DNA from 2 places in the Sphingomonas sp. UYAg733 genome. Region 1 is predicted to be linked to the other one. Evidence: riboswitches for the same ligand, from Rfam matches in the RefSeq annotation. Region 1 holds a riboswitch; the other holds the start of a gene.

What was found. Region 1 has a riboswitch for cobalamin ahead of metE (5-methyltetrahydropteroyltriglutamate--homocysteine S-methyltransferase). Riboswitches for the same ligand answer to the same signal wherever they lie in the genome.
Region 2: linked by a shared signal. The riboswitch ahead of ACVWZA_RS11135 (TonB-dependent receptor plug domain-containing protein) and the one ahead of metE (5-methyltetrahydropteroyltriglutamate--homocysteine S-methyltransferase) in region 1 are both predicted to bind cobalamin.

What each region holds. Positions count from the first base shown of each region.
Region 1 is NZ_JBSRZE010000011.1:68,009-83,835, forward strand. It holds gene ACVWZA_RS16425 (hypothetical protein) at 1-16, opposite strand, end outside; gene ACVWZA_RS16430 (SGNH/GDSL hydrolase family protein) at 580-1,494, shown strand; gene ACVWZA_RS16435 (GDSL-type esterase/lipase family protein) at 1,491-2,732, shown strand; gene ACVWZA_RS16440 (MBOAT family O-acyltransferase) at 2,734-4,158, shown strand; gene ACVWZA_RS16445 (hypothetical protein) at 4,172-4,486, shown strand; gene metE (5-methyltetrahydropteroyltriglutamate--homocysteine S-methyltransferase) at 4,597-6,900, opposite strand; cobalamin riboswitch at 7,042-7,267, opposite strand; gene ACVWZA_RS16455 (ABC transporter ATP-binding protein) at 7,478-8,587, shown strand; gene ACVWZA_RS16460 (LacI family DNA-binding transcriptional regulator) at 8,753-9,802, shown strand; gene ACVWZA_RS16465 (TonB-dependent receptor) at 9,799-12,747, shown strand; gene ACVWZA_RS16470 (glucoamylase family protein) at 12,835-14,247, shown strand; gene ACVWZA_RS16475 (sugar ABC transporter substrate-binding protein) at 14,349-15,596, shown strand; gene ACVWZA_RS16480 (carbohydrate ABC transporter permease) at 15,631-15,827, shown strand, end outside.
Region 2 is NZ_JBSRZE010000005.1:116,318-132,144, forward strand. It holds gene ACVWZA_RS11125 (FecCD family ABC transporter permease) at 1-457, opposite strand, end outside; gene ACVWZA_RS11130 (ABC transporter substrate-binding protein) at 454-1,275, opposite strand; gene ACVWZA_RS11135 (TonB-dependent receptor plug domain-containing protein) at 1,275-3,188, opposite strand; cobalamin riboswitch at 3,326-3,534, opposite strand; gene putA (bifunctional proline dehydrogenase/L-glutamate gamma-semialdehyde dehydrogenase PutA) at 3,826-6,927, opposite strand; gene ACVWZA_RS11145 (Lrp/AsnC ligand binding domain-containing protein) at 7,058-7,528, shown strand; gene ACVWZA_RS11150 (DUF5694 domain-containing protein) at 7,545-8,600, opposite strand; gene ACVWZA_RS11155 (winged helix-turn-helix domain-containing protein) at 8,779-9,237, opposite strand; tRNA gene ACVWZA_RS11160 (tRNA-Val) at 9,379-9,453, opposite strand; gene cpdR (cell cycle two-component system response regulator CpdR) at 9,530-9,907, opposite strand; gene ACVWZA_RS11170 (N-formylglutamate amidohydrolase) at 10,017-10,865, shown strand; gene ACVWZA_RS11175 (UrcA family protein) at 11,139-11,468, opposite strand; gene ACVWZA_RS11180 (LysR family transcriptional regulator) at 11,549-12,508, shown strand; gene lpdA (dihydrolipoyl dehydrogenase) at 13,118-14,509, opposite strand; gene odhB (2-oxoglutarate dehydrogenase complex dihydrolipoyllysine-residue succinyltransferase) at 14,632-15,827, opposite strand, start outside.

The DNA of each region.
Region 1 (15,827 bases):
ATACGCGCAGCCCCATTTGCCGCCTGCGGCCCCGCTACCCCTGTAACCGGCGTCTTCCATCGCGCTAGGGCATACCGGTTTCGATGGTGACCAGGTGCCAAATGGAACGGGAGCCGACACAAGCGGCTGGCTTATTGCGGCGCGCCGCAATTTTCGTCGCGCGCGCGGACGGGCAGTCGCATTGCCTAGAGGAAAACGGTTCAACGACAGAAGCGCACGGCTGATCGCGTGCGATATGGGCATTCGTGGTGAAATTCAATTGAGATCAAAGTTGCCGTACCTGTGCCCTCCCGTGCCCTTTCGCGAGATCAGGAAACTGGCAAATGCCATCCCGGGTAATTCCGTTAGATAGTAACATTAACGAATACTTCCCGGTATTTCTGTCGATGAATTCATAAATAACCTTGGAGCAATACCAATCATCGGTATTTAGCCTGCCCCATGGCTGCCAGTTCTAAAGAATTAACATAATTCTATACTTGTATTATCACAAATAATTATACTATAGATTAACGATTCTTCTGGATTTTTCTGTAAACCGTTTTAAAAAGGCGCCATACTCGAACAGACGGTTTTCACATGATAGTCCCAGGCTTAGTACTGGACCGCTCTGCGGTCCTGTTGGTCGGCGTATGCGCGGGCGCGGCGATCGGTTTCAGCTTTGTCGGCCGTGGTGAGTCCTTGAAGGCGCCAGTAATCGCACCGCTGTGCGCGGGGCCTGCTGCGCTTACCCAAAAGTCACCGGAGGTGGTGGCGGCGCTTAGTTGTGCGGCGCCGGCACAGCGGCAGTTGCTGCGCACGATCCGCAAGGGCGGGCCGGTACGGGTCGCGGTGTTCGGCGACAGCTTCGGCGACGGGGTCGCGTTCGGGCTGCAGCAGCAACTGACGCGCAAGGCCGGTTATGACGTGCTGAAATACAGCCAGCCGGCGACCGGCTTCACCCGCTACAAGCGGCTCAATCTGGAGAGCAAGGCGGCGGAGCAGCTGGGTGCCGGACCGATCGATGTCGCGGTAATCTCGTTCGGGGCGAACGACGCGCAAGGGATCATCACCGACAAAGGCGAATATGCCGCGCTGATGGGCCCCAAATGGCAGGACCAGATCGGGGTGCGGATCGACCGATTCGTCGGCGTGCTGCGCGCGCATCATGCAATGGTTTATTGGGTCGGCCTGCCGCGCATGCGCGAAGCGGGGCTTGACGGCGATGTCGGCGCGATCAACCAATTCTATGCGCAGCGGATGGCGGCGCTGGGCATACCGTTCATCGATACGCGGCCGATCGCGTCGGACGCCCAGGGCAATTACGCAGTTTATCTCGACGATCCGGCGACCGGCAAACGCACTTTGGTGCGCGAGGCGGACGGCATCCATATGTCGATGACCGGCTATAAATGGATCACGCACGGGCTGAGCGAGCGGATTCGCGGTTATGTCGAGGCGACGCGCAAGATCGATGCGGTGGAGACCGGGCCGGCCGCAGCGGTGACGCAATGAAATTGTTCGCGGCGATCGCATTACTCTCTGCGCCCGGCGTGGCGGCCGCCCAGACGCCCGCGCCATGCACTTGGGCGGCCTGCGATTTCGATACGCTTGCGCCGTATTTTGCCAAGCTCTCGGCGGCACACGATGACCAGGGCGCGCCGCTGCACATCATCCAGATCGGCGACAGCAATACCGCCAGCGATACGGTGACCGGCGGCTGGCGCGACTTGCTGCAGGCACAGGTGGGCAGCGGCGGGCGCGGGATATTGCCACCGGGACGACCCTATGGCGGGTACGTCACGCACGGGATTACTGCGTCGATGTCGACCGGCTGGCGCATCGCGGCGAGCCTTGGAAAGGGATCGGTCGAGCCCCGGCCGCCACTTGGCGTATCGAGCTACAGCTTGACCGCGACGCGGCCCGGAGCGGCCATGAGTCTGGTCGCGGATGCCGCGATGCTGTTCGACCGCTTCGTTCTGTGCGGAATCACCGGTCCCGATGCCGGTGCGATTGCCGTACGGATCGGCGCCGAGACGGAACGGCGGATCGATTTCCACGCCGCGGCGGTGGCTCCCATATGCCATACGATGCGCGTCGCGTCAGCGCAAAGCTCGGTCAGCGTCACCTCGCTCGATCGACCGGTGACGATCACGTCCTGGGCGACATTCCGCGATCATGGCGGCATGGTGTTGTCGAACCTCGGCGTGGTGGGATCGCAGCTCATCCATTTTGGGCGTACGGATGACGCGGTGCTGGCAGCGGAGCTGAAAGCCTATGCCCCCGACCTGATCGTGCTCGCATTCGGCACCAACGAGGGGTTCGTGCCATTGTTCGACGCCGTTGCATATGAAACGGTATTGCGGGCGCAGATCGCGCGGATACGGCGGCTTGCCGGTGAGGTGCCGATCCTGATGATCAGCCCGCCCGAAGCACTGACCCGCAACCGGGCGCTGCGCCACAATGCGTCCGGCACGGCGCGGTTGTGCGCGGGGCTGACCGAGTCCGCGGAGTTGTTCGCGCCACCAGCGCTGATTCAGGTTCGTTCGGTGCAGCGTCGGGTTGCCGCCGAATTGCGCCTTGCGTCTTGGGATGCGTATTGGCGGATGGGTGGTTTCTGCTCCGCCGCGACCTGGGCTCGTGAGACACCGCCCCGGATGCGCCGCGACTATGTCCATTTTACCCGGGCGGGCGGCGCCGAGCTTGCACAACGACTGCAGGACGACCTGAACCACGCGACGGAGGAGCAGTGAGATGCTGTTTCCCACCCTCACCTTCGGCCTGTTCTTTCTGGTGATGTTCGCGGCCGTTTGGTCGCTGCGGTCGAACGACTGGCGCAAGCTGGTGTTGCTGGTCGGCAGCTGGGTATTCTATGGCGCGTGGGACTGGCGCTTCGTGCCGCTGCTGATCGTATCGGCGGTGATCAACTGGGGCGCGGCGGCGCTGATCGCGCGCAGCGACGATGCGGGACGGCGCAAAGGCCTGCTTATCGGGGCGGTGGTCGGCAACCTGCTGATGCTCGGCTTCTTCAAATATTTCGGCTTCTTCGCGGAACAGGCGGGCAGCCTGCTCGCGCTATCGGGGATCAGGCAGGATCCGGCGCTGATGCAGGTGATCCTGCCGATCGGCATCTCCTTCTTCACCTTTCAGGGGATCAGCTATGTCGTCGATGTGGCGAAGGAGCGCGTGCCGGCGGCGCGGCTGCTCGACATCCTGTTACTGATGTCGTTCTTCCCGCACCTCGTCGCCGGACCGATCGTGCGCGCCGCCGACCTGGTGCCGCAATTGCAGGCGGTGCCGAAGCTCAATCGCGGCATGGTGTCGATGGGCTTGCTGCTGATCACCTGGGGACTGTTCAAGAAAGCGGTGATCGCGTCGGAACTGGCAACGCAGTTCGTCGATCCGGTGTTCACCGCGCCACAGCTCTACGGATCGGTCGACCTGATCCTCGCCGCTTACGGCTATGCGGTGCAGATCTATTGCGATTTTTCGGCCTATTCGGACATGGCGATCGGGCTGGCGGCGCTGCTCGGTTATCGCTTCCCACGCAACTTCGACCGGCCGTACCGGGCGGAATCGCTGCAGGAATTCTGGCGGCGCTGGCATATCAGCCTGTCGCGGTGGCTGCGCGACTATCTCTATATCGATGCGCTGGGCGGTAGCCGTGAAAAGGGTGGGAAGGGCGGCAAGTTCCGCGTCTATCGCAACCTGATGATCACCATGCTGCTCGGCGGGCTGTGGCATGGCGCGAGCTGGACCTTCGTGATCTGGGGTGGGCTGCACGGTGCCGCGCTGGTGGTCGAGCGACTGTGGGTGCGGATGCCGGCGACGGCGGGGATCGTGCTGCCGCGCTGGGCGCGAATCACGCTGACCTTCCATGTCGTGGTGCTGGGCTGGATCTTCTTCCGCGCGGCGAGCTTCGGGGATGCGCTGGCCTATCTGGGCGGGATTTTCGCGCCCGCCGGAGGTGAGGCGGTGACGGTTACTCCGCTGGTCGTGCTGCTGATCGCCGGCGGGCTGGCGATCCATGCGCTGCCGTGGGACGGAATGGCGCGTGCGGCGCAGCGCATCCGCAGCGTGCCCGCGCCGCTGGTCGCGGCGGGGCTGGCGATGACGATGCTGGTGGTCGATGCGATGCGTTACGAAGGGGTCGCGCCCTTCATCTATTTCCGCTTCTGAAGGGACGCCGGCGATGATCGACGCTTATGAATTCCCGACCGAAATGCCCGACGATGGCACGCCCGGCGCCTTGCGCTGGACCGCGACGATCATCGGGCTGACCGCTGCTTTGCTCGCCTTGTTCAACGCACAGGCGATCACCGGCTGGGTTGAAGACCTGACGCCGGGGCCGAGGACGGTGAAACTGGTCGCGGCGGCCAATGCCTGGGAGGAGGCGATCGCCAGCGCGGGGCTCGGCACCGGCCATGCGCGGCTGCACAAGGCCTGGACCCGGGTCGAGCGGACACGCTGGTCGGGCGAGGGCGAAGTGCAGCTGGCGCAGCGCTAGGATCTGGGGCGAAACCTCGACCCTTCATAAGTGCGCACCGCGCTGCCTGGCGGAGAATTTGGGGACGCAGTGTCGATCAAATCGGCACCGCGTCCCCGCATTCAGGTACCTCAGGCCTCGGCGCGGAGCTGCCGCGCGGCGGCGACCATCGCTTCGATCGCGGGGCGGACTTCCGCCCATTTGCGTGTCTTCAGGCCGCAGTCGGGATTGACCCAGAGCTGGTCGGCGTCGAGGTGCGTGCGGGCGAGCCGCATCAGGTCGACCATCTCATCCAAGCCGGGCACGCGCGGGGCGTGGATGTCATAGACGCCCGGACCGATATCGGCGGGATAGCGATAGCTGGCGAAGCCTGCGAGCAGCTCCATCTGCGACCGCGCGGTCTCGATCGAGATGACATCGGCGTCCATCGCGCCGATCGACGTCAGGATATCGTTGAACTCCGAATAGCACATATGAGTATGGATCTGGGTCACATCGGCCACGCCGGCCGCGGAAAGGCGGAAACATTCGACCGCCCAGTCGAGATAATGTTGCCAGTCTTTTCGCCGCAGCGGCAGGCCCTCACGCAAGGCCGCTTCATCGATCTGGATCGCCTTGGCGCCGGCGGCTTCGAGGTCGGTCACCTCGTCGCGGATCGCCAGCGCGACCTGACGGCAGCTTGCGCTGCGCGGCTGATCGTCACGCACGAACGACCAGTTCAGAATGGTGACCGGGCCGGTCAGCATGCCCTTTACCGGACGCGGGGTCAGCCCTTGCGCGAAACGCCACCAGTCGACCGTCATCGGTTTCGGCCGCGACACGTCGCCATAGAGGATCGGCGGGCGCACGCAGCGCGAGCCGTAGCTTTGCACCCAGCCCTGGCGCGTGAAGGCGAAACCGGCGAGCTGCTCGCCGAAATATTGCACCATGTCGTTGCGTTCGAATTCGCCGTGCACGAGCATATCGAGCCCGACATCCTCCTGCCAGCGGATCGCGCGTTCGGTCTCCTCGCGCAGGAACGCGTCATAGGCGGCATCGTCGAGTACGCCTTTGCCGTGTTGCGAGCGGGCCTGACGCACCTGAGCGGTTTGCGGGAAGGAGCCGATCGTCGTGGTCGGGAAAAGCGGCAGCGCGAGGCGGGCCTGTTGCTCCGTCCGGCGCAGCGCATGGACCGAGCGGCGCTGTAGCAGGTCGGGCGTGACCGCGGCGATGCGCGCGGCGACGGCGGCGTCATGGATCAGCGGCGAAGTGCGGCGATTGGCCGCCGCCTGTGCCGATGCCGCGAGCGGTTCGGCGACACTGTCGCGGCCGTCATTGAGCGCGCGTTTGAGGACGCTGAGCTCCTCGATCTTCTGCACCGCGAAAGCGAGCCATTGCGCGACCTGCGGATCGAGGCCGGTTTCGAGCGCGAGGTCGATCGGGGTGTGGAGCAGCGAGCAGGATGGCGAGAGGATCAGGTCGCGCGTCGCCGCGATCGGCTCCAGCAGGTCGAGCAAAGCGGGCAGATCGGCGCGCCAGATATTGCGGCCATCGATCACACCGAGCGACAGGAGCAGGCTCTTCGGCGCCTCGGCAAGCACCGCGCCGAGTTGTTCCGGCGCGCGCACCAGATCGACGTGCAGGCCGGCGACCGGCAAGGTCAGCGCGAACGGCAGATTGTCCTCGAGCCCGCCGAAATAGGTCGTCAGCATCAGCTTCACGCCGTAGCGCGACAATCGGGCATAGGCCTGGGCCAGCGCATGGCGCTGGCGATAGTTGAGGTCGAGCACCAGGCACGGCTCATCGATCTGCACCCATTCGGCGCCGGCGGCGGAAAGCTGGCTGAGCACCGCGCCGTACAGGCCGACGACCTGATCGAGAAAGTCGAACGGATCGACATCGCGACCCTTGGCCAGCGACAGCCATGTGACCGGGCCGAGCAGCACCGGGCGAGTCTCGAACCCCTGCGCCTTCGCCTCGCGATAATCGTCGACGATCTTGGCCGACCCGAGCGCGAGACGTTGTCCGGCGACCAGTTCGGGGACCATGTAGTGATAATTGGTGTCGAACCATTTGGTCATTTCGAGCGCGGTCTCGCCGCCGCCCTGGGCATGGGCGTGACCGCAATCCCCTGCCCCGTCGCCGGTCGATCCGCGCGCCATCGCGAAATAGGTGGCAAGCGTCGCGTCGCCGTCGGCGGCGGCATAGCGTTCGGGGATCGCGCCGAGCATCATGCTGGCGTCGAGCACATGGTCGTAAAGCGAAAAATCATTGGACGGCAGCCAGTCGGCGCCGAGCGCGCGCTGGCGCGCCCAGGCCGCGGTGCGCAGGCCGGCGGCGGATTCGAGCAGTTCGGCTTCGCTCGATTTACCCGACCAATAGCGTTCGAGCGCGAATTTCAGTTCGCGGCGCGGGCCAATGCGCGGGAAACCCAATGTGGCAGTCGTGACGGTCATTTTCCTCATACCCCGATAAAGGGCGAGGAACCGGGCGCGGACACGGGCAGGCGCGCCGGATAGCGCCCGGCCACGATATGCAAGCGACCCGCCCGGAATCCCCGCCGGTGGACGTAATCCTTCGCTCCTTCCCGGCACGGGGAGGGGCGTCGCGACGAGGCAGGTATCCTGGCTCGCGGGTCGTCACGTCGGCCTGGCCTTCCCGGCGGTTCGCACCGCCAGTGACACTTGGGTGGCCGCCGCTCGCCGCTTACAGTTGCGGGGGCAGCGCCGGCATTGGTCGTGGATCACTCCATGGCCGCACCGGCTTCCCGTCTTAGCTCCACGAACGACATGTCCGCGGAGAACCTCGACACATCATCATCCCAGCGAATGATGGCGGCGTCAAGCATGATATAAAGATATCTTTATATTGTTATGAGTAGGTCGACTCGGCTCATCGCTCTTCTCCGGTTGGGCAAGGCGTTTCCGACGGCCTGATCACTTCAGGCCATCTCGGCTTGGGATGGCGCTCCATCATGTAACCGGTTACTTGGAGCATCTGAGACCGGCGATCAGCGTCGGCGGGAGAGGCTGAATGGCGGACGTGCGGCTGACGGGCGCATCCAAATCCTTCGGGACGACCGAGGTGCTGCTCGACATCGACCTGGAGATCGCGGACGGCGAGTTCGTCGTGTTCGTCGGCCCCTCCGGTTGCGGCAAATCGACCCTGTTGCGGGTCATCGCCGGGCTCGAGGATGTGAGCGCGGGCGAGGTGTCGATCGGCGGGCGCGTGGTCAACAACGTGGCGCCGGCGGATCGCGGCATCGCGATGGTGTTCCAATCCTATGCGCTCTACCCGCATATGAACGTGCGCGAGAATCTCGCCTTTGGGCTGAAGCTGCAACGCCTGCCGCGAGCGGAGATCGACGCGGCGGTCGAGGCGGCGGCGGCGACGCTCGATATCGGCCATCTGCTCGACCGCAAGCCGAAGCAATTATCGGGCGGTCAGCGGCAACGCGTCGCGATCGGCCGCGCGATCGTGCGACAGCCGCAAGTGTTCCTGTTCGACGAGCCGCTGTCCAATCTCGACGCGGCACTGCGTGTGCGCATGCGGTATGAATTCGCCGGGCTGCACAAGACGCTCGGCACGACGATGATCTATGTCACGCACGACCAGGTCGAGGCGATGACCCTGGCCGGCCGCATCGTCGTCTTGTCGGCGGGCCGGATCGAGCAGGTCGGCACCCCGGCCGAACTCTATGCGCATCCCGACACGATCTTCGTCGCGGGGTTTATCGGATCGCCGAAGATGAATTTGCTACCGGCGGTCCTGACGTCGAATTCGCCGGGGGGCGCCGTGGTGCGACTGGCGGGTGGGACCGAAATCCATGCCGCGATCGACGCGAGCCGGCTGGCACCGGGCGCGGCGGTAACATTGGGCATCCGGCCGGAGCATTTCGCGATCGGTGGGGAGGTCAACCGGATCGAGGCGGTCGTGCGTTTCGTCGAATCGCTGGGCAGTGCACATTTCGGATATCTCGACCTTGCCGGGCTGGACGAGCCGCTGACTTGCGCCTTGCCCGAGCGGCCGGCGGTCGATGCGACCATCGCGGTCGGCCTGCCCATCGAGCATCTTTATCTGTTCGATGCCGAGGGCAAGGCGCTGGCCCGGCCACGGGCAGAAGCGGCCAGCGCCGCCGCCTGATGGACCGGAGCACTCCCTCTTAAATAACGCTGGCAGCGCTCCGTGTAACCGGTTACACAATTCCCGTGGAACCGGTTACACGCGTCGCGAGAACGCAGGCCGACCACCGTACCGTGTCGCCGGATGATCCGGGGCCGGCCCGTAGCGAGAGGGACTGAAGGGGCAATGCCCACCGCCACGATCAGGGATGTTGCGCGCACCGCGTCGGTATCGGTCGCGTCCGCATCGCGCGCGCTCAACGGTCATGCCAGCGTGACCGCGGCGACCCGCGCACGGGTGATCGAGGCCGCCGATGCGCTCAACTATGTCCCGCACCTTGGCGCGCGGAGTCTTTCGACCAGACGCTCGAACACGATCGGCGTGGTGCTGCCCGATCTGTTCGGCGAATTCTTTTCCGAGATCATTCGCGGCATCGATTATGCCGCGCACCGCCGCGGGCTGCAGCTGTTGCTGTCGAACATGCATGGTAGCGCGCAGGAGACCGCCGCGGCGCTGCGCGCGATGCGCGGACGAGTCGATGGGCTGCTGGTCATGTCGCCGCAGCTAGATGCCGATTTCCTGGCGCATAATCTGCCCAAGGGGTTGCCCGCTGTGGTGATGAACGGTCGGATCGAGGGCGCGCGCCATGCGTCGATCGCGATCGACAACCAGGCCGGCGCGCACGCCGCCGTCGCGCATCTTGTCGCGCAAGGGTGCAAGCGCATCGCTCACCTCGCCGGACCGGTGGGCAATGCCGATGCCGACGAGCGCGCGCTGGGCTTTCGCGAAGCGGTGGCCGAAATGCTCGGCGATCGTGATCCGATCGTGCTGGCCGGCGATTTCAGCGAGGAGGCCGGAATCGCCGCTGCGGCCGATCTTGCCGGTCGCGGTGTGGACGGCGTGTTTTCCGCCAACGACATCATGGCGATCGGCTGCATGATCGCGCTGGCCGATACCGGCGTCGATATTCCCGGGGACGTCGCGATCGTCGGTTTCGACGATGTGCCAATCGCGCGTTACGTCACGCCCGGGCTCAGCACGATGCGCGTCCATATCGCCCAGCTCGGCGAAAGCGCACTCGAACGGCTGGTCGCAACGATAGAGGCGGACGAAGCGCCCGAGGCGACAGCCGAATTTCTGACACCAGAACTCGTCGTGCGCGCGTCCCGCGCGCGCGGCGACACCACCGCATCAATAACGGGTCCGAAAAATCGGACGCAGGGGAGAGTAGTATGAACGGGTTCATGAAAGCAGGGCTACGGGCCGCCTTGGTCACGACGACCATCCTTGGCGGCATGTCGATGATGGCGGCGCCGGCGGCGGCGCAGACCACGACCGCATCGGTGCGCGGCCAGGTGACGGGCGCGGACGGCGCACCGGTCAGCGGCGCGACCGTGACGGCGGTCAATACGGGGACTAACCAGACGTTTCGGGCGACGACCGATGCGAACGGCAATTATGGGCTCAACGGCCTGCGGCCGGCGTCGTATGACATGACGGTGACCGGTGCCGATGGTACCGAGAAGAAGCAGCGCATCAGCGTCGGGATCGGTCAGAGTGCTAGCCTTAACGTGACGCTGGGCGCGGCGGTGGCCGATGCGGGTACACCGTCTGCGACGGAAGACAGCGGTAGCGGCGACATTGTTGTGACCGCCGGCTCGCTGGTCGAAAGCCGAACGAGCGAAGTCGCGACCAATGTCAGCCAGCAGCAGATTCGATCTCTGCCACAGACTGACCGTAACTTCCTCTCCTTCGCGGCGCTGGCACCGGGCGTGCGCTACAATGACAGCGAGAATGGCAAGGGGTTCACTTCGGGCGCATCGACCGGCAGTCAGGTCAATGTGTTCATCGATGGCGTTTCGTTGAAGAACAAGCTGCGCGAAGGCGGCGTCGCCGGTCAGCAGAATAGCCGGGGCAATCCATTCGGCCAGCTAGCGGTACAGGAATTCCGCGTTCTTACCCAGAATTACAAAGCCGAATATGAGCAGGCCGGCGCTGCGATCATCACCGCTGTAACAAAATCGGGCACCAATGATTTTCATGGCGAGGTGTTTGGTCAATATACCGGAAAAGGGTTAGCCGAGAAAGACTATTTCAACAAGCGCGACAATCGTCCGGAGCCAAAATTCTCTCGTAAGCAATACGGTATATCGCTGGGTGGACCGATCATAAAGGACAAGCTGTTCTTTTTTGGTACCTACGAAGGCAATGACCAAGATCGCGCTTTCAATGTGAATGCGGGCGGCAGCCCCGCGTTACGGACAGCGTTCGAAGCCAGTACCGGTCGTCCTATTAGCGACTTTGAGGGATCTTTTGTTAGCCCGTTTCGCGGTGACTTTTACTTTGGCAAGCTGACATTGACCCCCGATGAGCGGCAGGTATTTGATCTGTCGTTCAGTCGTCGTCAAGAAAGCGATATCCAAAACTTTGGTGGCAACACCTCTTTTGAGGCAGCCGAAAACAAGCTTAACACCATAGATACCTATCAGTTCAAATGGACTTACACCGGCGATAAATTTGTCAATGAATTCAATGCTAACTATTTGAATTATGAATTCAACCCAGTGTCGCTGAACCCCGAATTGCCATCCCGTGAATATGCCGGCGTGCTGACAATCGGCGGCAAGGATTCAAGTCGCCGCGAGTTGCAACAAGGCTACACGATCCGCGACGATTTCACCTATTCTGGTATTGATGGCCATACGTTCAAATTCGGCGCGCGCGTAGAAGTAACCGATATCGACTTCGATAATCAGGCATATATTCAACCGCGATATACATTCTTCAGTGACGACCGAGGCACCCCGACACCGACCGACGATCTGAATTTCAGCTTTCCCGCAGAAGCTCGGCTAGGCCTCGGAAACTCTTTGATCAAATCTTCGAATACGCAGGTAGGTCTGTATCTGCAGGATGACTGGAATGTCACCGACAAATTGCTGCTGAATATCGGCCTGCGTTGGGATTACGAGACGAACGGTTTTGCCAACGAATATATAACGCCGGCCAGTGCAGCTGCTGCACTTCGTGCTTTGCCCAAGACCTTCTACTTCGATCCCGAAAATTACATTACCGATGGTCATAATCGCCCGCCGTTCAAGGGGGCATTCGCACCGCGATTCGGCTTCTCGTATGATATCAAGGGCGACCAATCTACGGTCATCTTTGGCGGGGTCGGTCGCTATTACGATCGCAATAATTTCAGCAACACCGTCGATGAACTCGCTCGCCGTCTGAATCCGGTCGGGGTATTCCGTTTCTCCCAGGATGGACTGCCGCGCAACGGCCTGCCGACGGTGCTCTGGAATAACAGTTACCTGACCCGCGAAGGCCTGATCGCGTTGCGCAACACATCCACATCGGGGCTGCCCGAACTGTTTGCGGTAAAGAATGATGCCAAGCCGCCAGTCAACGATCAGGCCAGTCTCGGCGTACGCCAAAAATTCGGTGCCTGGCAGGCATCGTTGACTGCATCCTATATCCGTGGCCGCAACGGCTATACGCACTTGTTTGCCACGCGAAACAACAATGGCCTGGGTGGATGCTGCAACACGGCGCCGGTCGTGCCATTCGGTTATTCGAATGTCCTGATCGGCTATGACGGCCTCGATACTCGCTACAAGGCGATCTACTTCACGCTCGATAAGAATTATACGAAATCGTCTGGCTGGGGCCTCAACGTCGCCTACACCTTCTCCAAAGCGGAGCAGAATGGCAACGATCTGTTCAGCCTCGATGGCTTGGTACCGGACAGCTATGGCTGGCGTCCGATCAAGGACCGCGACGAAAGGCATCGCCTTGTCATATCCGGCGTCGTCGATTTGCCGGCAGGTTTCCAGCTTTCCACGCTAACCACACTTGGTAGCGGCACTGCTTATCGTACCACTGATAATACAGACACCGGCCCAGGCGGAGCAAAAATCTATAATTCATACCCCCAAAAGAACTGCATTGGAGGATTTCTCGCGTACTGCGAAGTCAATCTCTCTCTGGAAAAACGGCAAAAACTCTTTGGCGATCATGAAATAAGCTTTGCCGTCGATCTGCTGAATGCGTTCAACAACAAGAACTTTAAAGACTTCGACGAATCTTTCTCAACCAGCGATCCGCTATTGCCCGATGGTAACGCCCTACTCACCCTCCCCCGGCGCATTCAGTTCCGCGCCGGTTACCGCTTCTAACCTCCTCCCCCTACCGGCGGCGTCCCCCATCCCCTTGTCGGGCGCCGCCGGGATTCTTTAGTTTCGCGTAATTCGACGGAGTTTCCCATGACCACGCGCCGCGAGCTTCTGCACGGATCGGCGTTGGCGCTGGTTGCGCTCGGCGCGGGTTGTGCACCGGTTGTGGGGATCGCCAAGGGGCCGGCCGTGCCAGCGCTGATCGGCGATCTGCAGGAACGGACCTTTCGCTTCTTCTGGGACACGACCGATCCCAAGACCGGGCTGGCGCATGATCGCTGGCCGACCCAATCCTTCTCCAGCATTGCCGCGGTGGGTTTCGCGCTGACCGCTTATCCGGTCGGTGTGGTCAATGGCTGGATCACACGGACCGAAGCACGCGCGCGGACGCTGACTACATTGGAATATTTCGCGGCGCTGCCGCAGGGGCCCGCCGCGACCGGCATGGGCGGGTATAAGGGTTTCTTCTACCATTTCCTCGAACGCGACACCGGGCATCGTTTTCGCGACACCGAGCTGTCGACGATCGACACGACCTTGCTGTTCGGCGGTATGCTGTTCGCGCAGAGCTGGTTCGATGGCGACGATGCCGATGAGCGACGCATCCGCGCACTAGCCGAGGAACTTTACGGCCGCGCCGACTGGACCTGGATCCGCCCGCGCGCGCCACTGATCGGGATGGGCTGGCGGCCGGAGAACGGCTTTATCCCGAGCGATTGGGACATTTATAACGAGGGCCTGCTGACCTATCTGCTCGCGCTCGCGTCCCCCACCCATGCGGTCGAGCCGGAGACCTGGGACGCATGGACCTCGCGCTTCGAACCGCAATGGACCGACAAATGGGGCGGTAAGCCCTATCTCCATTATCCGCCGCTGTTCGTGCACCAATATAGTCATTTATGGGTCGATTTCCGTGGCATCGCGGATCGCTACATGACCGCCAAAGGCATCGACTATTTCGAGAATACGCGCCGCGCGACCTATGCGCACAAGGCCTATGCGGCGGCCAATCCGGGCGGGTTCAAGGGCTATGGCGGCGATATCTGGGGCCTGACCGCATGCGACGGGCCGGCCGATTTCCGGACGACCATCGATGGCAAGGAACGTCAGTTCTTCAGCTATTCCGCGCGCGGGCCGGGCGACCGTGACGACGGCACGATCGCACCGACCGCCGCCGCAGCCTCGATCGCCTTCGCGCCGGAGATCGCGGTGCCGGCGATCGAGGCGCTGCACCGGCAATATGGCAGCGCGATCTACGGCAAATATGGCTTTATCGATTCGTTCAATCCGACGCTGACCGATCCGCAGGCGCGGCACGACCATGGCAAGGTCGTGCCCGAGGCAGGCTGGATCGGGCCCGATTATCTCGGGATCGACCAGGGGCCGATCGTGCTGGGGATCGAGAATTGGCGCACTGGCATGATCTGGGCGACGATGCGCAAGAATCCGCATATCCGGCGCGGGTTGAAGCTGGCCGGGTTCAAGGGCGGATGGCTGGGTTGACGGTCTCAAGCTCCCAAATCCGTTCGCTTCGAGCGAAGTCGATAAGCCGGTTCCTGGAACTGGCCTATCGACTTCGCTCGAAGCGAACGGGGGAGTTGGGCATGCTAGCGCTCGTTGGGCTCTTCCTAGCAAGCTGCGCGCCCGCCTCCACCAAGACCACACTCAACATCTGGGCGATGGGCCGTGAGGGCGAGGTGATCGGGCAGCTGATCCCGGCGTTCGAAAAGGAGAATCCGGACATCGAGGTGCGGGTGCAGCAATTGCCGTTCACCGCCGCGCACGAGAAATTGCTTACCGCCTTTGCCGGCGACGCGCTGCCCGACATGGCGCAGCTCGGCAATAGCTGGGTGCCTGAGTTCGTCGCGCTCGGCGCGCTGTCGCCGCTCGATCGGCGTGTCGCGGCGACGCCGGCGATCGACAGGATCGATTATTTCCCCGGCGTATGGGATTCCAACATTGTCGGCGGCGCGCTGTACGGCGTGCCCTGGTATGTCGATACGCGGCTGCTCTTCTATCGCCGCGACCTGCTCAAACAGGCGGGGTATGACCATCCGCCGCGCGACTGGGCGGAATGGCGCGCGCAGATGCGGGCGATCAAGAAACTGGTCGGGCCGCAGAAATACGCCGCTCTCCTCCCGCTCAACGAATATGAGCCGCTGACTATGCTCGGGCTCAATCAGCCGCAGGAAATGTTGCGCGATGGTGGCCGCTACGGCAATTTCCGCGGGGCCGGCTTCAAGGCAGCACTGGCCTTTTATCTCGAGATCTTTCGCGACAAGCTCGCGCCGATTGCGACCAACACCGAAATCTCCAATGTGTGGGATGAATTCGATCGCGGGTTGTTCAGCTTCTACATCACCGGCCCCTGGCAGATCGGCGAGTTCAAGCGCCGCCTGCCTGCAACCCGACAAGGTATCTGGATGACCGCGCCGGTGCCGGGGCCCGATGGTCCGGGCAGTTCGAATGCGGGCGGATCGAGCCTGGTGTTGTTCAAGGCGTCGACCAAGCAAGCGGCGAGCTGGAAGCTGATCGAGTATCTCTCGCGACCCGCGACGCAAATCCGATTCCACGCGCTGACCGGCGATTTGCCGCCACGGCGCAGCGCCTGGGCATCGCCGTCGCTGCGCGAGGACCGTTATGCGCGCGCCTTTGCCGACCAATTGCTACGCGTAAAACCGACTCCCAAAGTGCCGGAATGGGAACGCATCGCGACCGAGGTACGGCTGGTCGCGGAGGCCGCCGCGCATGGGCGAATGACGGTCGATCAGGCTGCGGCGGAGATGGATAAACGGGCCGATGCGATCCTCGCCAAAAGGCGCTGGATGCTGAATCAAGGGACGGCGAAGTGATGGCGCCCGCCCTCTCCGTATTCGGGTTCGTCGCATGAAGCGCGAGGGTGCCGCCTGGATTTTCGTCGCGCCTGCTCTGGTCGCGCTCGGACTGTTCTTCTTCCTGCCGGTGGTCGCCGCTCTGGTGCTGAGCTTCACCGATTTCGACATTTATTCGCTCGCCGACATCCGCAATCTGCGTTTCGTCGGGCTCGACAATTATCTCACGCTGCTGAAGACGCCGCTGTTCTG
Region 2 (15,827 bases), on a different contig from region 1:
TGAGGAAGGCGGTCAGCGCGCCCGCAAGGCTGGCGAGCACCGTGCCGGCAAGGATGAAATGCACCGCGCTCGACCGACGCCAGGTCAATGCGGCGAGCAGCATCATCGACCCGCTCGCCCCGGCCATCGCGCAGGCGAAGACGATCAGCGGACTGGCGGCGACGCCGAACACGATCGCCGCGACCGCGCCGAGCGCCGCGCTCGACGAGACGCCGACCACGCCGGGATCGGCCAGCGGGTTGCGCAAATACCCTTGCAGCACCGCGCCCGACAGGCCGAGTACCGCACCGATCGCCAGGCCGAGCACCGCGCGCGGCAGGCGCAATTCGATGATGATCGCCCAGCGTGGATCGGTGGAGAACCAGGCGGACAAGGGCACCCAAGCCTTGCCGGCGACGAGCGACAGGCCGAACGCAACGACCACGAGCAGGATCAGCAGGGCAAGCTTCAGCCTCATAGCGACCGTCGGATATTGGCCAGCATGCCGAGCGCTGGAATGATCGACGGTCCGCCGCAATTGACCAGATTGCGCGGAAAATGCGCCTCGGTCGTCGTTGCGCCCGTACGCATGAGAACGCGACGGCGCAGCGTCGCGGTACGCGAGGTATCGCCGGGCGTCATGATTACGCGTGGCGGTCGTGCGGCGATGGTTTCGATCGGTAGGTTACCGGTCGATGCAAGGCCGTAATCCGCCGCCGCATCGCGGAAGCCGGCCGTGATAAGGAGTTCGTCGAGCAAGGTGCCGGAGCCGTTGACCAGATCGCCGGCGATATAGAGCAGCGCCGAAGGTCGCGTGCTACTCCCTTCCCGTTCGGGCTGGGCCGCAGCGGCGACCGCCGCGTCTATGCGCGCGTTGAGCGCCCTGCCCCGTGCTTCCGCGCCCAGCGCCGCGGCGACCGCGGTGATTTGCGCCTTGCTTCCCTCTACGGTTGTCGGTGAATTCATCACTAAAGTCTTCAATCCAGCACGTTCATAGGCTGCGCGTGTGGCAAGTGGGGTGAAGCTGCTGGTCAGCACCAGTTCGGGGTCGAGCGCGATGACCTCCTCCGCCGTACCCGCCGTCGATGGGAAACGCGACGCCACCTCTGCGGCGATCGAGCTGGCGGCGGGATTATGCGAATAATGGCTGATCGCGGTGATACGATCCGGTTCGACCAGCTCGATCAGGATCGCATCGGCGCAAGGGTTGGTCGAGACGATCCCGCCGCGCGCCACATGTGCGGGCTGGGTGCAGCCGGCAAGCATGAGGGCGAGCAGCAGGATCGCCGGTTTCATCAGTCGAACTTCACGCGCACGCCACCATAAGCCGCGCGACCATAGGTGCCATAACCATAAACGGTGCTGTACTGCTCATCGAACAGGTTATCCACACGGCCATAGATTTCGAACCGGTCGGCAATACGGATCGAGGCATGGAGGCCCGCCAGCACATAGCCATCGAGACTGCGCGTGTTCGCAACATCGTCGAAGCTGTCGCCGACTTGGGTCAATGTGGCGCCGGTCGACAGGCCGAAAGACCAATCATAGTCCATCGACACGCTGAACGCATTGTCCGCACGGCGCGCCAGCTTTTTATCAAAACTCGCAGGATCGAGTGAACGATCGCGAGCGTCGATATAGCTATAGGCCGCAGTGAAGGTCAGCGCATCGGCCGGGCGCAGCGCGAGCGTGAATTCCGCACCCTTGGCCCGGGTCTTGTCGATATTACGATAATTGCCGGTGAAAGGGCCCGTAGCGAAAAAATCGATCTGGTCGCGGGTATCACGCTGGAACAGGGTCACAGATGCTTTTGCTCGCCCTGCAAGCAAGGACTGGTCGACACCGACATCGTAGCTGCGTGACCGTTCAGGCCGGAGCAGATCATTGCCGCTGAAGCCGTCGTAAAGCTGATAGAGTGACGGCGCCTTGAATCCTTCGCCATAGCTCAGTCGAAAATTGGTGGCGCCGTGATTGGGCGAATAATTGGCATTCGCGCCGATGGTCGTCGCGCCACCGAACTGGCTGTGATCGTCGTGGCGCACACCAGCCGTAAGCGAAAGACCCGCAAGCGGCTGCACCACGGCAAGACCGTAGACGCTGTCGGTATTGGCCTTCCGATGATCATCCGATCCGAAGCCGGCAAAATCATACTCCGGCTTTTCATGCTCATAGCCGAAGATCAGCTTGGCTTGCTCGATCGGCTGCAACACGCCTTGATATTCGAAGCGCAGGTTTTTCCCGGAATAGCCGTAATCGGGCGTATTCGAGCGTACGAAATAATAGTCGCGGTCATGCTTGAACCAGGTCACCGCGAAGCGGTTCTTGAGCAGGCCATTGAACAGTGCTGCGTTGACCCCGGCATAGCCGATATATTGCTTCGACTTGCTAACATCTGTGCTGTCGGCTGGTGCGCCAAAGAAGCTGTCATAATCGAGATCGGCATCGATATAATAGCCGCGCAGATCGAGGCTGATATCGTCGCTGAACGCGACCTTCAGCTTCGCGTTTGTGGTCAGGTTCTTGTAGCCGTCCTTCTCGGTCGCCCCGAATGCCTTGCTCGCCGAAGAGATACCATCGGTATCGAAATAGGAGACGCCGGCGCCGCCCGAAAACATTCCGCTGCCGCCGGAGATATCCGCCTTTGCACTGACGGTGTTGCTGTAACCATAGTCGGCCGAGGCATTGGCTGCGAAGCCGTCGGTCGGGACGGCGGTCATCACATTGACCACGCCGCCGATCGCCTGGCTGCCGAACGCCACCGAGTTGGAACCGCGCAAAACTTCGATGCGCTTGATGTTGCCGACCAGCAGATTGCCGAAATCGAACATGTCGCCGATCCCGCTCGGATCATTGACCTTGACGCCGTCGATGAGCACCAGCGTCTGGGTGGTTTCCGCACCGCGCAGTGAGACGCCAGTGACCGTCCCGGTGGTGCCGGCGCGGTTGAAACGCACGCCAGGCGTGGTCGCGATCAGTTCGGCGACGTTGATCTCCTGACGGCGGCGGATCGTGTCGGCGTCGATTACAGTGATTGCCTGACCGACCTGGTCGACCGGCTGTTCGACACCGGTCGCGGTGACAACGATTTCCTTTTGCATCGCATCGGCGATGATTATGCCTTCGCCTTCAGCCGGCACTTCCTGCGCGAAAACGGGAGTCGCGGCGAACAGAGCCGCGCCGGTCAGCAAAATCTTACGGTAATCAAACATGGTATGCCCCTTTGCATGGGGCCAACTGCCGGATGTCGGGACGACAGCCGGCCAATGGCCCGGTCCATGTCGTTCGCTCAAAGGTTTCGCCCCCTTCGGGCCACACCCTCGTCCGCCCGGGTCTTCCCGCCCGCGCAGTGGATCGACTGTGTCGGGCAGGTCTCCTGACTTCCGGGTCTTCGTCTGCGCTCCGCCTTCCCAGGCCCGATCGGCCCAGTGGCATAAATGGAACACCGGCTATCCGGTTACAGTTGCGGGAACAGCGCCGGATTGGCGGACCTCAGGCCCACGCACCGAACTTCCCTTTTGCTTCCCGTCTCCGGGAACCCGTCACGACGCGGCCCCTACGCCGCCCGTTGCCGCAGTGCAACCAACTGTCGCCGAACGCGTTAGTAAATTTGGAGGAAAGAAAGAGGATAACGAGCCATTCGCAGCTCATTTCCTTGAAGGAACTGGTCGTGAGAACGTTAGATTTGAAGCATCTGCCACCTCAACCGCCCCAGGATGTGGGACGGACCATGGCACCCGGTGCCGGCCTTGTCCTGGCCGCCATTATTTCGATCCTGCTATGGGCCGCTATCGGTGGAATTATCGCGGCGTTGTGACTGCCGACGCTTTAACGGTTGGGATGCCCGCTTTAGCTCGCCAGCAGAGTCGCATTCCCGCCCGCTGCCGTCGTATCGACGCACAACGTCCGCTCGGCCGCCAAGCGGGCAAGATAGTGCGGGCCGCCCGCCTTCGGCCCCGTTCCCGACAACCCCTCGCCGCCGAATGGCTGGCTGCCGACCACCGCGCCGATCTGGTTGCGATTGATATAGATGTTGCCGACCCGGGCACGCGCGACGATCCGCTCGATCGTCGTGTCGATCCGGCTGTGCACGCCAAGAGTCAGGCCGAAGCCGGTCGCGTTGATCGCATCGATCACCGCATCCAGGCCGGCGGCGGGGAAACGCACGACATGAAGCAACGGGCCGAAATGTTCCTGTTTCAACGCCGCGATACCGGGAATAGTAAAGGCGGCAGGCGCAACAAAGTCGCCCCGGCTCGCCGGCACCGCTAGGCGGCAAACCGTGGTGCTGGCCAGTTTGTCGCTATGTTTTTGCAATGATTCACGCGCGGGCGCGTCGATCACCGGACCGACATCCGTCGACAGCTTGCGTGGATCGCCGATCGTCAGCGCCTGCATCGCGCCGCCGATCATTTCCAGCACGCCATCGGCGATATCATCCTGCAGATACAGCACACGCAGCGCCGAACAACGCTGCCCCGCGCTTTGGAAGGCGGATTGCACCACATCGCGCGTGACCTGTTCGGGCAGCGCGGAACTGTCGACGATCATCGCATTTTGCCCGCCGGTTTCGGCGATCAAGGGCACGATCGGCCCATCCCGCTGCGCGAGCGTGAGATTGATCGACCGGGCGGTATTGGTAGACCCGGTGAACACGACGCCGCCGATGCCGGGGTTGGCGACCAGCGCCGCACCGACATCGCCACCGCCGGGCAGCAGATGCAATACATCGGCGGGGATGCCGGCCTCACGCAGCAATTCGACCGCGCGCGCCGCGATCAGCGGCGTCTGGCCTGCGGGCTTGGCGACGACCGTATTCCCTGCCGCGAGCGCGGCGGCGATCTGGCCAGTGAAGATGGCGAGCGGGAAGTTCCACGGGCTGATCGCCGCGATCACGCCGCGACCATGCAGGGTCAATGTGTTGGACTCGCCGGTCGGGCCGGGCAGCGGATCGGCTGCCCCGAACTGGCGTCGGGCTTCGGTTGCGTAATAGCGCAGGAAATCGACCGCCTCACGCAGTTCGAGGATCGCGTCGGGCACCGACTTTCCCGCCTCGCGCACGCAGAGCGAGAGCAGTTCGTCGGTGTGCCGTTCATAAAGCATGGCGGCAGTTTCCAGCGTCATGGCGCGGCTCGCGGCGGCGACCGCATCCCAATCCGGTTGGGCGGCCTGTGCCAGCGCCACCGCCTTGGCGACGGCATCGGGCGATGCGGCGATGACCTTGCCGACCGTGATGCTGCGATCGAACGGCGCGGTGACGGGCGTGGGAGCGCCCTTCAGGCGCGCCTTGCCGACCATCGGAACCGCATCGGGATGCCATGCCTCGAGCGTGGCGAGGCGCGTCATCAGCGGCACACGCACCAGCGGATCGGACAGGTCGATCCCCGTCGAATTCAGCCGGTCGGGCGCGAACAATTGGCTGGGCAGCGGAATACGCGGGTTGCGGCGTATATCGAGTTCGGCCGTCACCTCGACCGGATCGGCGATGATCGCTTCGACCGGCTGATCGGCATCGGCGAGGCGGTTGACGAACGAAGCGTTGGCGCCGTTTTCGAGCAGCCGGCGCACGAGATAGGCGAGCAATTCCTTGTGCCCGCCGACCGGGGCATAGATGCGCACGGCCGTCGGCGTGCTGCCTTCGCCTTCGCGCAGCACTTCGTACAGTTCCTCGCCCATGCCGTGCAGGCGCTGGAATTCGAACACACGCGTGCCCGCCATCGCCTTGACCGCCGCGACGGTCGCTGCATTGTGCGTGGCGAAACCCGAATAGATCGCGTCGTCGGCGGCAAGCATACGGCGCGCGCAGGCGAGATAGGACACGTCGGTCGACGCCTTGCGCGTGAAGACCGGATAATCGGCGAACCCGCCGACCTGCGTCACCTTCACTTCGCTGTCCCAATAGGCGCCCTTGACCAGCCGGACCATTATCTGGCGCCGGTAACGACGGGCAAGCGCGATGGTCCAGTCGATCATGGGCACGGCACGCTTTTGATAGGCCTGGATGACGATCCCGAAACCGCGCCAGCCATTCTTGAACAGACTGTCGTCGGCGACGAGGATCTCGATCAGGTCCATCGACAGGTCGAGCCGGTCGGCTTCCTCCGCGTCGATCGCGAGACAGATGTCGGCGGCACAGGCATCCACGACAAGCTCGCGCAGGCGTGGCAGCATCTCCGCCTTGATGCGATCCACTTGTGCCCATTCGTACCGCGGATGGAGCGCCGAAAGCTTGACCGAGACTCCATCGACTCCCTCCACCGGCCCCGCGCCACGCGCCTTGCCGACCGCCGCGATCGCGGTCTTGTACGCCTTGAAATAGAAATCGGCGTCGGCCTGTGTCCGTGCCGCTTCGCCCAGCATGTCGAAGCTGTGCGTTTCAACGCCCGAGGCGCCGCGCTTCAGGCCTTCGCCGATCGTACGGCCGAACACGAAGTGATGGCCGAGGATGCGCATCCCTTCGAAGATCGCACGACGGATCACCGGCTTGCCGAGCCGCGCCACAGCGCGCTTGGCGACCGCCGCCCAATCTTCGCCCTCGCTCGGGCCGACAACGCTGCCGGTGAGCATCAGGCCAAAGGTCGAGGCGTTGACGAACAGCGACTGCGAGCGGCCGAGATTGGCACTCCATTCCTTGCCGCCGATCTTGTCGGCAATCAGCCGGTCGCGTGTCGCTGCATCGGGGATGCGCAGCAATGCTTCGGCCAGGCACATCAGCGCGATACCCTCATCGGTCGATAGTGCGAAGCTGTGCAACAGGCTATCGACCGCATTGCCCTGCCCCCTGGCCCGCACGCCCTCGACCAATTGCCGTGCCAGCGCCTGGGTGGCGGCGAGTTCGGGGGCCGGACTCTCAGCCTCGATCAGGCGCCGCGCGACGCATGCCTCCTCCTCCATGCGATAGGCGGCGTGGACGGCGGCGCGGCTTAGGCCGGGAAGTGCGATCGAGGACATCGGCGAATACTCGTCTTGATGCTGGTGACGCCCGCCTTTATCGCGCTATCATCTAGAGAATAAAGACTGCAATTTTCCGAAGATTCAGATATATTCACTGCCATTAGGGAAAATTGCAGGATATTATCTGGTGAGTAGCTTGACGAGGACCGACGCCATCGACCGACGCATCCTCAAGGCGCTGCAGCAGGATGGGCGCATGTCGAACCTGGCGCTGGCCCGACAGGTCGGCCTGACACCGACGCCGTGCCAGGAACGCGTCAAGCGGCTCGAACGCGACGGTTATATCAGCGGTTATGCGGCGCGGCTCGATCCCGTCCTGCTCGACCTTGGCTTGCTGGTGTTCGTCCAGGTGACGCTCGACCGGACGACCACCGACGTGTTCGGCCGCTTCGCCGCCGCGATCCAGTCGTTCGCATCGGTCACCGAATGCCATATGGTCGCCGGGGGGTTCGACTATCTGCTCAAGATACGCTGCCGCGACGTGGCGGACTATCGCCGCATCCTGGGCGACGAACTCGGCTCGATCGACGGCATCGCGCAAACCCACACCTATGCGGTAATGGAGGAAATCAAGACCGAGACTGCATTGCCGGTCTGACCCCTGCCCCATGGGTTTAGCCAAGAATATCCGCGCTGTCGGCCAGTTGGATGTCGTGCATCTGATCGAGATAGGCTTCGAGATAGGCTTTGTGCGACGCGCCGACGATGACCAGCGCCCGGATTCCGGGCTGCGGCGCCAGCATATCGCGGATATTGCCCGCCATGCGCAGATTGCGCGTCTCCCAATAGCCGAGATAGTGGCGGCCGAATTTCTGCGGCGACGGCTCTTCCAGCGCGGCACCGAAATCGCTGTCGAACGCCAGCTTGCCCTGCCCGGGCGCGTTATAGGCGCGATACATGTTCAGGATGCCAGTGCCCGTGCCGCTGTCTTTCTCCAGCGCGGCACTCGTCGCGTGCCGCGCAGCGGTCGCCGGATTGTCCCACGCTTTCGAAATCGCTGAACCATAAGCTTCGTCGACGACGACAGAATCGGCAGTGTGGTCGTCTATCGCATGGACCCGTTCCTGACCGAGAAGCGCGGCGAGCGGCGCGGCGATCAACATGGTCTCGTTGCGGCGAGTCCGCAGCGCGTCGAGATGCGCGACGAGTGCCGCGTTAAGCCCATCGCCAGCGGATCGGTCCGCTGGGCTCAAGCGCAACCACTGGACGAGTGCGGATGCCTGTTCGCCGCCGGCCAGGAACAATGCCGCCAGATGTCGCCGCTGGCCCGGCGTCGGCTTGGCCGGCCAAGCGGCCAGCGAGCGATCGATCTCGGCCGTCGCCTGGGTAACGCTCAGCCGGGTGGCCGTATTTGCCGGCGATGTGTCCCAGCAATAGCTTGAAATCGTATCGCGATAGCGATCGGGATAGTGCCGGAGAAAATCGCATTGCGGGCCGGAAAGCGCTTCGATCGCAATCGCCTGCGGTTTCCAGGCGCGAAGCCGATCGATGAGTGAATCCAGCGCGGCGGGCGCAAAGGCAGCCGGCAGTTGCGACAGATGCGGCGAGCCAAGCACGAGCAACTGACTCGCCCCGCCGACTTTTGGCCCTTTGAGCGACGCCGGGTCGAAATCCGTATGATATTGCTGTGCGTTGGCCGCAGCGACTGCAGTGCCCGCGGCCATGGCCATGGCCGCCATGATCCATGCATTCACCATAACCATACCCCGCTGCTTTCGCTCAACTGTATCATTTAACTAATACAGTTTGCCGATGTAGCGCAAGGGTGTCTCGACACTTGACCCGCCAGCGTGCCGAGCAACAAATACTCGCGCCTCGAAGCGCGGAGCGGGCAGGAGGTGGGGGCTCTTAAAATCCTGCGTCGAGCCGGACGCCGGCATAACGGCTTGAATCCCGTGCCGACTGCCAGCTGGTGCCGAACGCGGCGACGCCCGGAGCGATTCGACCATGGCTGCGACGACCGCGATCGTGATGACACTGATATAGCAGCGTTAAAGTTGTATGATAACTTTCCGGGTTCGCCACAACGCCGCGTCGATGAAGGTCAACCGGCCGGCTGATGCGCTTGCACGAGCAGCCGATGCCGATCCAGGCTCTTCTGCATATGCAGCCGCGCCGCGAGACCAGCAGCCCGCAGGCCGACAGTCGCGCAAAGGCTTCGCGCGCCGCGGTGCGGCTGACGCCGACGGTATCGGTGATCGCCTTTTCGGTTGGAAAGCGCGCGCCTAGCGGGAATTCTCCCGAATCGATGCGCTGATCGAGTGCGCGGACCAGTTCGTCGGCGAGCCAAACGGCTTTGATGGTCACTACGCAAAAAAATATCAGCAATTCGCAACCACGCCAGCGATATCGGCAAATTTGTCATACAACATTACATTGATAGGGCTGACGCGCTGGGCCCCAGATACACTAAAGCCCCGGAAATCCGAGGATTTCCGGGGCTTTAGATGGTGGGCGTGGCAAGGATTGAACTTGCGACCCCTGCGATGTCAACACAGTGCTCTACCACTGAGCTACACGCCCACGCGCGGGCCCGAAGGCCATGCGAGTTGCGCGCTCTAGCGAGGGTTGCCGCCTCGCGCAAGCGCGGATGAAGTGTTTAAAGCCCGCCGGTGGCGCTTTCCTTTTCGAACATCCGGTCGACCTCGAGCACCAGGTCGCGCAGATGGAACGGCTTGGACAGGACGCGCGCCTGCGGCATCTGCTTGCCTGCCTTGAGCGTGACCGCCGCAAAGCCGGTGATGAACATGACGCGCAGGTCCGGGAGCATCTCACCGGCGCGCTGGGCGAGTTCGATGCCGTCCATCTCGGGCATGACGATATCGGTCAGCAACAGGTCGAAATGCTCGGTTTCAAGCAGTGGAATCGCGGCGGTGCCGCGGTCGACCGCGCTGACGGCATAGCCAGAACGCTCGAGCGCACGCGTCAAATATTCGCGCATCACCCGGTCGTCTTCAGCCAGCAGAATCCTGATCATTTCGGTCCCACTCATTTGCGAAGCGCCAGTCTATGCGCAAAGCCCTTAAGAAATTCCAGCCCGCGTCCGCGCATTGCGATGATAAAGCGCCCTCTCTACGGTGACCGCAATGGCCAATGCCGCCCTGCCCTATGATCTTTACGGCCCGCTCGCGCCGGTCAGCCCGGTCATCCTGTCGGTGCCACATGGCGGGCGCGATTATCCGCTGGCGCTGCGCGCGGCGATCCGTGTCCCACTGACCGCGCTCCGCCCGCTCGAGGACCGCCATATCGATACGCTGGCGATCGCGGCGCGGCAAAGCGAGACGATGCTGGTACAGCTACGCGCCCGCGCCTGGATCGACCTCAATCGCAGCGAGAATGAACGCGACCCGCATATCGATGCCGGGGCGGACCGGCGCGCGCTGGGCCTGCAGTCGGCCAAGCTGCGCGGCGGACTCGGGCTGATCCCGCGCCGCCTGGCCAGCGCCGGCGAGATCTGGCAACGCAGGCTGGACGGCGAAGAGGTGATGGCGCGGATCGCCGGCGATCATCGCCCCTATCACGAGTTGCTCGGCCGGTTGCTGGTGGCGGCACGGGCGCGCTTCGGGGTGGCAGTGCTGCTCGACCTGCATTCGATGCCGTCGCTCGCCTCGGGCAGCCAGATCGTGTTCGGCGATCGCTTTGGACGCTCTGCGGCGGCGCGCTTCGTCCACCGGCTCGAAGCCGAGACGATGGCGGTGGGGCTGAGCGGAGCAACCAACACGCCCTATGCCGGCGGACATATCCTCGACCGTCACGGCATGCCCGCGAAGAACATCCATGCCGTGCAGGTCGAATTCGATCGATCACTGTACCTGGATGCCGCCCTCGATGGCCCCGGCAAGGGCCTGCGGGAAGCGGCACGCTTGCTGCGCTGCATGATCGATGCGCTCGCCGACGAAGCGCTCGCCGCGCCCGCGGCACTCGCCGCCGAATAATCTGCCTTGCCAATAAAAAAACCACCCCGGGCATACGCCCGAGGTGGCCAAGGTTCAGGGAGGAGATACACCCGAGGGTGTATCGCGAGGCCGCGCGAAAGGGGGGACACGGGGCCTCGTGACACTGATATAGGAAGGTGGTTTTCGGGGTTCAAGGGATTTTTCTATTAGCGCCATGTGTTTGTTTCTCAGGGGCATCCTTGACAGTTCGGCGTCCCGACAAGCCGTATCGCTATCCCGCGCCAGGCGCATGGGTGGCACGAGATAGCAGAGTCAGCGCGCGACTTCGGTCGACGCCATATCGGGCTGGCGAACGTCGTCGATCGCCCTGTTGCGCTGCGCCGCAGCAGCCGCGACAGCCTGTTTCCGGCAGCGCCGGATTTCATTCTGGCCGGCAAGATCGAAATCGGAAGCCCAGCCGCAGGCCTTGCCGACGACATGGTCGATGCGGCGGTCGAGCGACCTGACGCCAGCGTCAGTGCGCAGGTCGAGATCGGCATGGCTCACCCGGTACGGCAAATTGCCGGGCACCGTCTCTTGCGCCGACACCGGCGCGACGATGGTCGCGGCGGCCAGAGCCACCAGCGTGAAAAGCATCTTCATTTTCTGTCTCCGAAACTGGGGGAATTCGGCACCGGTGCGAATTCTTTCTACACCCCCCTTTGCCCATTCGACGAACAACGATGTTGCACTGCCGTTATGCAAAAGTGCAGAACGTCCAGATGGTCGACTGGAATGACATCCGATATTTCCTGGCTGTGGCGGACACGGGCAGCACATTGGCCGCTGGCCGCGCGCTCAAGGTCAGCCAGACGACGGCAGCGAGGCGAATCGCGGCACTTGAGGATGCACTGCAGGTCGCGCTGTTCGATCGCAGCCCCGGTGGTTATCGCCTGACCGCGGCTGGGGCGGACCTGCTGGTCCATGCACGCGCCGTGCAGCGTACCACCCAGACGCTGACCGACGCCGCCGCATCGCAGCAACGCGAAGTCAGCGGCACGGTACGTGTCACCACGCAGGAAATCTTTGCGGTGACCATTCTCGCGCCGATCCTGCGCGACCTGCATCAGGCCTATCCGGCAATCCGCATCGACCTCGATACCAGCGAGGAATCTCGCGATCTCGCGGCGGGTGCGGCCGATGTGGCGCTCCGCACCGCGATACGCCCGACGGGCGCCGGCCTGGTCGGGCGCCGGCTGTGCGACGATGTCTGGACGCTCTATTGCAGCCGCGCCTACGCGGCCGAGCATGGCCGCCCGACACGACGCAGCGAGTTGATCGGCCATCCGCTGATCGGGGGCGGCGAAGCGGGCCTGTGGCGGCTATATCGCGAATGGCTGCAGGCCAATGATCTGGAAGCGGCGGTGGCCATGCATCACAGTTCTGCGGCGGGCCTGCTCGCCGCGGTGCGATCGGGCTTCGGCCTGGCTGTTCTCCCCTGCCTCGTGGCGGACAATGACCCCGACCTGCTGCAATGCCTGCCGCCGCTACGCGACGATCCACATGGCCTGTGGCTGCTGACGCATGAACGCCTGCGCCATACACCGCGCGTACGTGTAGTGCTGGAATTCCTAGCGGAACGATTTACCCGCCTGGCACGCACTCAGTCCGGCAGCCTGGGGAGCCGGACGATCGGCGCATAACCGCAGCATCGCTTCGGCGATCTCCCGTTCGCCAGGCATGGCTTCGTTCACGCCGGGGCGCTCGAGATAACTGACCTCATCGTTGGAATGGGCGCGGGTGTTGATGTTCATAATGTGAAAGAGCGAACCGGCGGTAAATGAAGCGCCGTCCGGGAGTGGTGCTAACGGTTCGAGATGCGGGATTGAATCGGCGGGTTCATTCCGGCCAGCCTCAGCGCGTTGGGGACTGCCGCGATCGTTCGACTTCCCGTCGCTGCGGGAAGTTTTTACGGCAAATGCTTTTTTGAGCGTTCTGCGGGAATTTACGGGAAATCCTGCGGGAATTTTGTCGGAGCACCATGGGAATTTTCCGAGTGCTCACGGGAGTATCGGGAAATGGCTAACGGGAGTCATGGTCTGCTCGATTTCTGGCCTGCTGATTCAAAAGTCCGTCGAATGGGCTCTATCCGTGACGGACAAACCCATGCGCCGGAGAACAGGCATGGGCACCCCGGCAAGCGATGTGAATCAAACCGACATGCGGCCGAATGTTGATCGAAGGGTAAAGCAGAAGAGTGTTGGCGCGAACCTTCTTCGCTGACGGCAAATGAGTTCGAACGCCAATCCGCCTTAAATGTGGATCGCCTTGCCCCGCACGGCCATCGCCGCTTCCTTGATCGCCTCCGAATGAGTTGGATGTGCGTGGCAGGTATAGGCGATGTCCTCACTGGTCGCGCCGAATTCCATCGCTTGTGCGGCCTGCGCGATCATCGTGCCGGCGGGCACCGCGATGCACCACACGCCGAGCACGCGGTCGGTCTTTGCGTCGGCAATGATCTTCACGAAACCGTCCGGCTCATGGTTGGTCTTGGCGCGACTGTTGCCGGCCATCGGGAACTTGCCGACCTTGATCTCTCCTTTTTCCTTCGCGGCTTCTTCGGTAAGACCGACACCGGCGATCTCAGGCCAGGTATAGACCACGCTCGGGATCACATCGTGGTTCACGATGCCGGTCAGTCCGGCGATATTCTCCGCGACCGCGATGCCTTCATCTTCGGCCTTGTGCGCGAGCATCGGACCGGGAACGACGTCGCCGATCGCCCAGATACCGGGCACGCTGGTTTCGAAACGATGGCCGATGTCGATCTGACCACGCTGGTTGGTGGCAAGGCCAGCCTTGTCGAGCGCCAGCCCGTCGGTGTTGGGACGGCGGCCGATCGAGACCAGCACGCAATCCGCCTCCAGCGTCGTCGCTTCGCCACCAGCGGCGGGTTCGAGCGTCAGCGTCGCCTTATCGCCATTGACGGTGACCCCGGTCACCTTGGTCGACAGCTTGAACTCGATGCCCTGCTTCTTGAAGATCTTGTTCGATTCCTTGCGGATCTCACCATCGAAGCCAGGCAGGATCTGGTCGAGGAATTCGACGCAGGTAACCTTGGCGCCGAGGCGACGCCACACGCTGCCGAGTTCGAGACCGATCACGCCGCCACCGATGACGACCAGATGCTCGGGCACCTTGGCAAGTTCGAGCGCGCCGGTGCTGTCGACCACGATTTTCTGGTCGATCTCGACGCCCGGCAGCGGAGTCACGCTGGACCCGGTGGCGATGATGATATCCCTGGCGGTGACGACCTTATCACCGACCTGCACGCTGTGCGTATCGACGAAGCTGCCCCGACCTTTCAACCATTCGACTTTGTTCTTCTTGAACAGGAAGGCGATGCCCCCGGTCAGCTGCTTGACCGCGTCGAGGCGCTGGCCATGCATCGCTTCGAGATCGAGCTCGGGCGTGACCTTGATGCCGAGCTTGGCGAAGGTGCCGTTGGCCGCCGCATCGAAATATTCCGACGCATGGAGCATCGCCTTGGACGGGATGCAGCCGACATTGAGGCAGGTGCCGCCGAGCGTCTCGCGGCTTTCCACACACGCGGTGCGCAGGCCGAGCTGCGCGGCACGGATCGCCGCGACGTAACCGCCGGGGCCGGAGCCGATCACCAGAACGTCGAAATCATAGTCAGCCATTGCTCTTCTCTCGCTTCCCGGCGCAGGCCGGGGCCTAGTCGGGTGACATATGGGGAGAGCGATGCGCTTCGTCGCGTCCGCCTTCCCGACTGGGCCCCGGCCTGCGCCGGGGAAGACGTGATTTAAAGATCGATGAGTATGCGCGTCGGATCTTCGATCGCGTTCTTCAGCGCGACGAGGAAAGTCACCGCCTCGCGGCCGTCGATCAGGCGATGATCGTAGCTCAGCGCGAGGTACATCATCGGGCGGACGACGATCTGGCCGTCGACCACCACCGCGCGATCCTCGATCCGATGCAGGCCAAGCACCGCGCTTTGCGGTGGGTTGATGATCGGGGTCGACATCAGCGAGCCGAACACGCCGCCATTGGAGATGGTGAAGGTGCCACCCTTCATCTCTTCCATCTTGAGCGTGCCGTCCTTGGCGCGCTTGCCGTAATCGCCGATCGTCTTCTCGATCGCGGCGACGCTCAGCTGGTCGGCATCGCGGATCACCGGCACGACCAGTCCGCCCGGCGAAGATACCGCGACCGAAATATCGGCATAGTCGTGATAGACGATATCCTCGCCATCGATCGACGCGTTGACGGATGGAATATCCTTCAGCGCCATGCACGCGGCCTTCACGAAGAAACCCATGAAGCCAAGGCGCACGCCGTGCTTCTTCTCGAACAGGTCCTTGTACTTGGTCCGCGCCTCGATCACCGCGGTCATGTCGACATCGTTGAATGTCGTCAGCATCGCCGCGGTATTCTGCGCTTCCTTCAGGCGCTTGGCGATCGTCTGGCGCAGGCGCGTCATGCGAACGCGTTCTTCCTTGCGTCCGGTCGATTGCGCGACCGACGGTGACGCGACCGGCGCGGCAACGGGCGCGGGCGCGGCGGCCGGAGTGGTGGCGGCGGCGATCACGTCATCCTTGGTGATGCGGCCATCCTTGCCGGTGCCCTTGACCGTCGCCGGGTCGACACCGTGTTCGAGCACCGCACGGCGCACCGAGGGCGAAAGCGCCGCAGGACTGTCGTCGGACGCGAGGACCGGCGCAGCGGCCTCCGGTGCGGGCGATTCCAGGACGGCGGGCTGCGGCGCCGCAGCCTGAGCGGGCGCGCCTGAGCCGGCGTCGATCGTCGCGATCATCGCGCCGACCTGCACCGTATCACCGACCTTGACCGCGTGCGCACCCATCACGCCGGCGACTGGCGACGGCACCTCGACCGACACCTTGTCGGTTTCCAGGCTCGCGATTGGTTCATCGACCGCGACCGCATCGCCGGGCTGTTTGAGCCATTCGCCGAGCGTGGCTTCGGTGATCGATTCGCCCA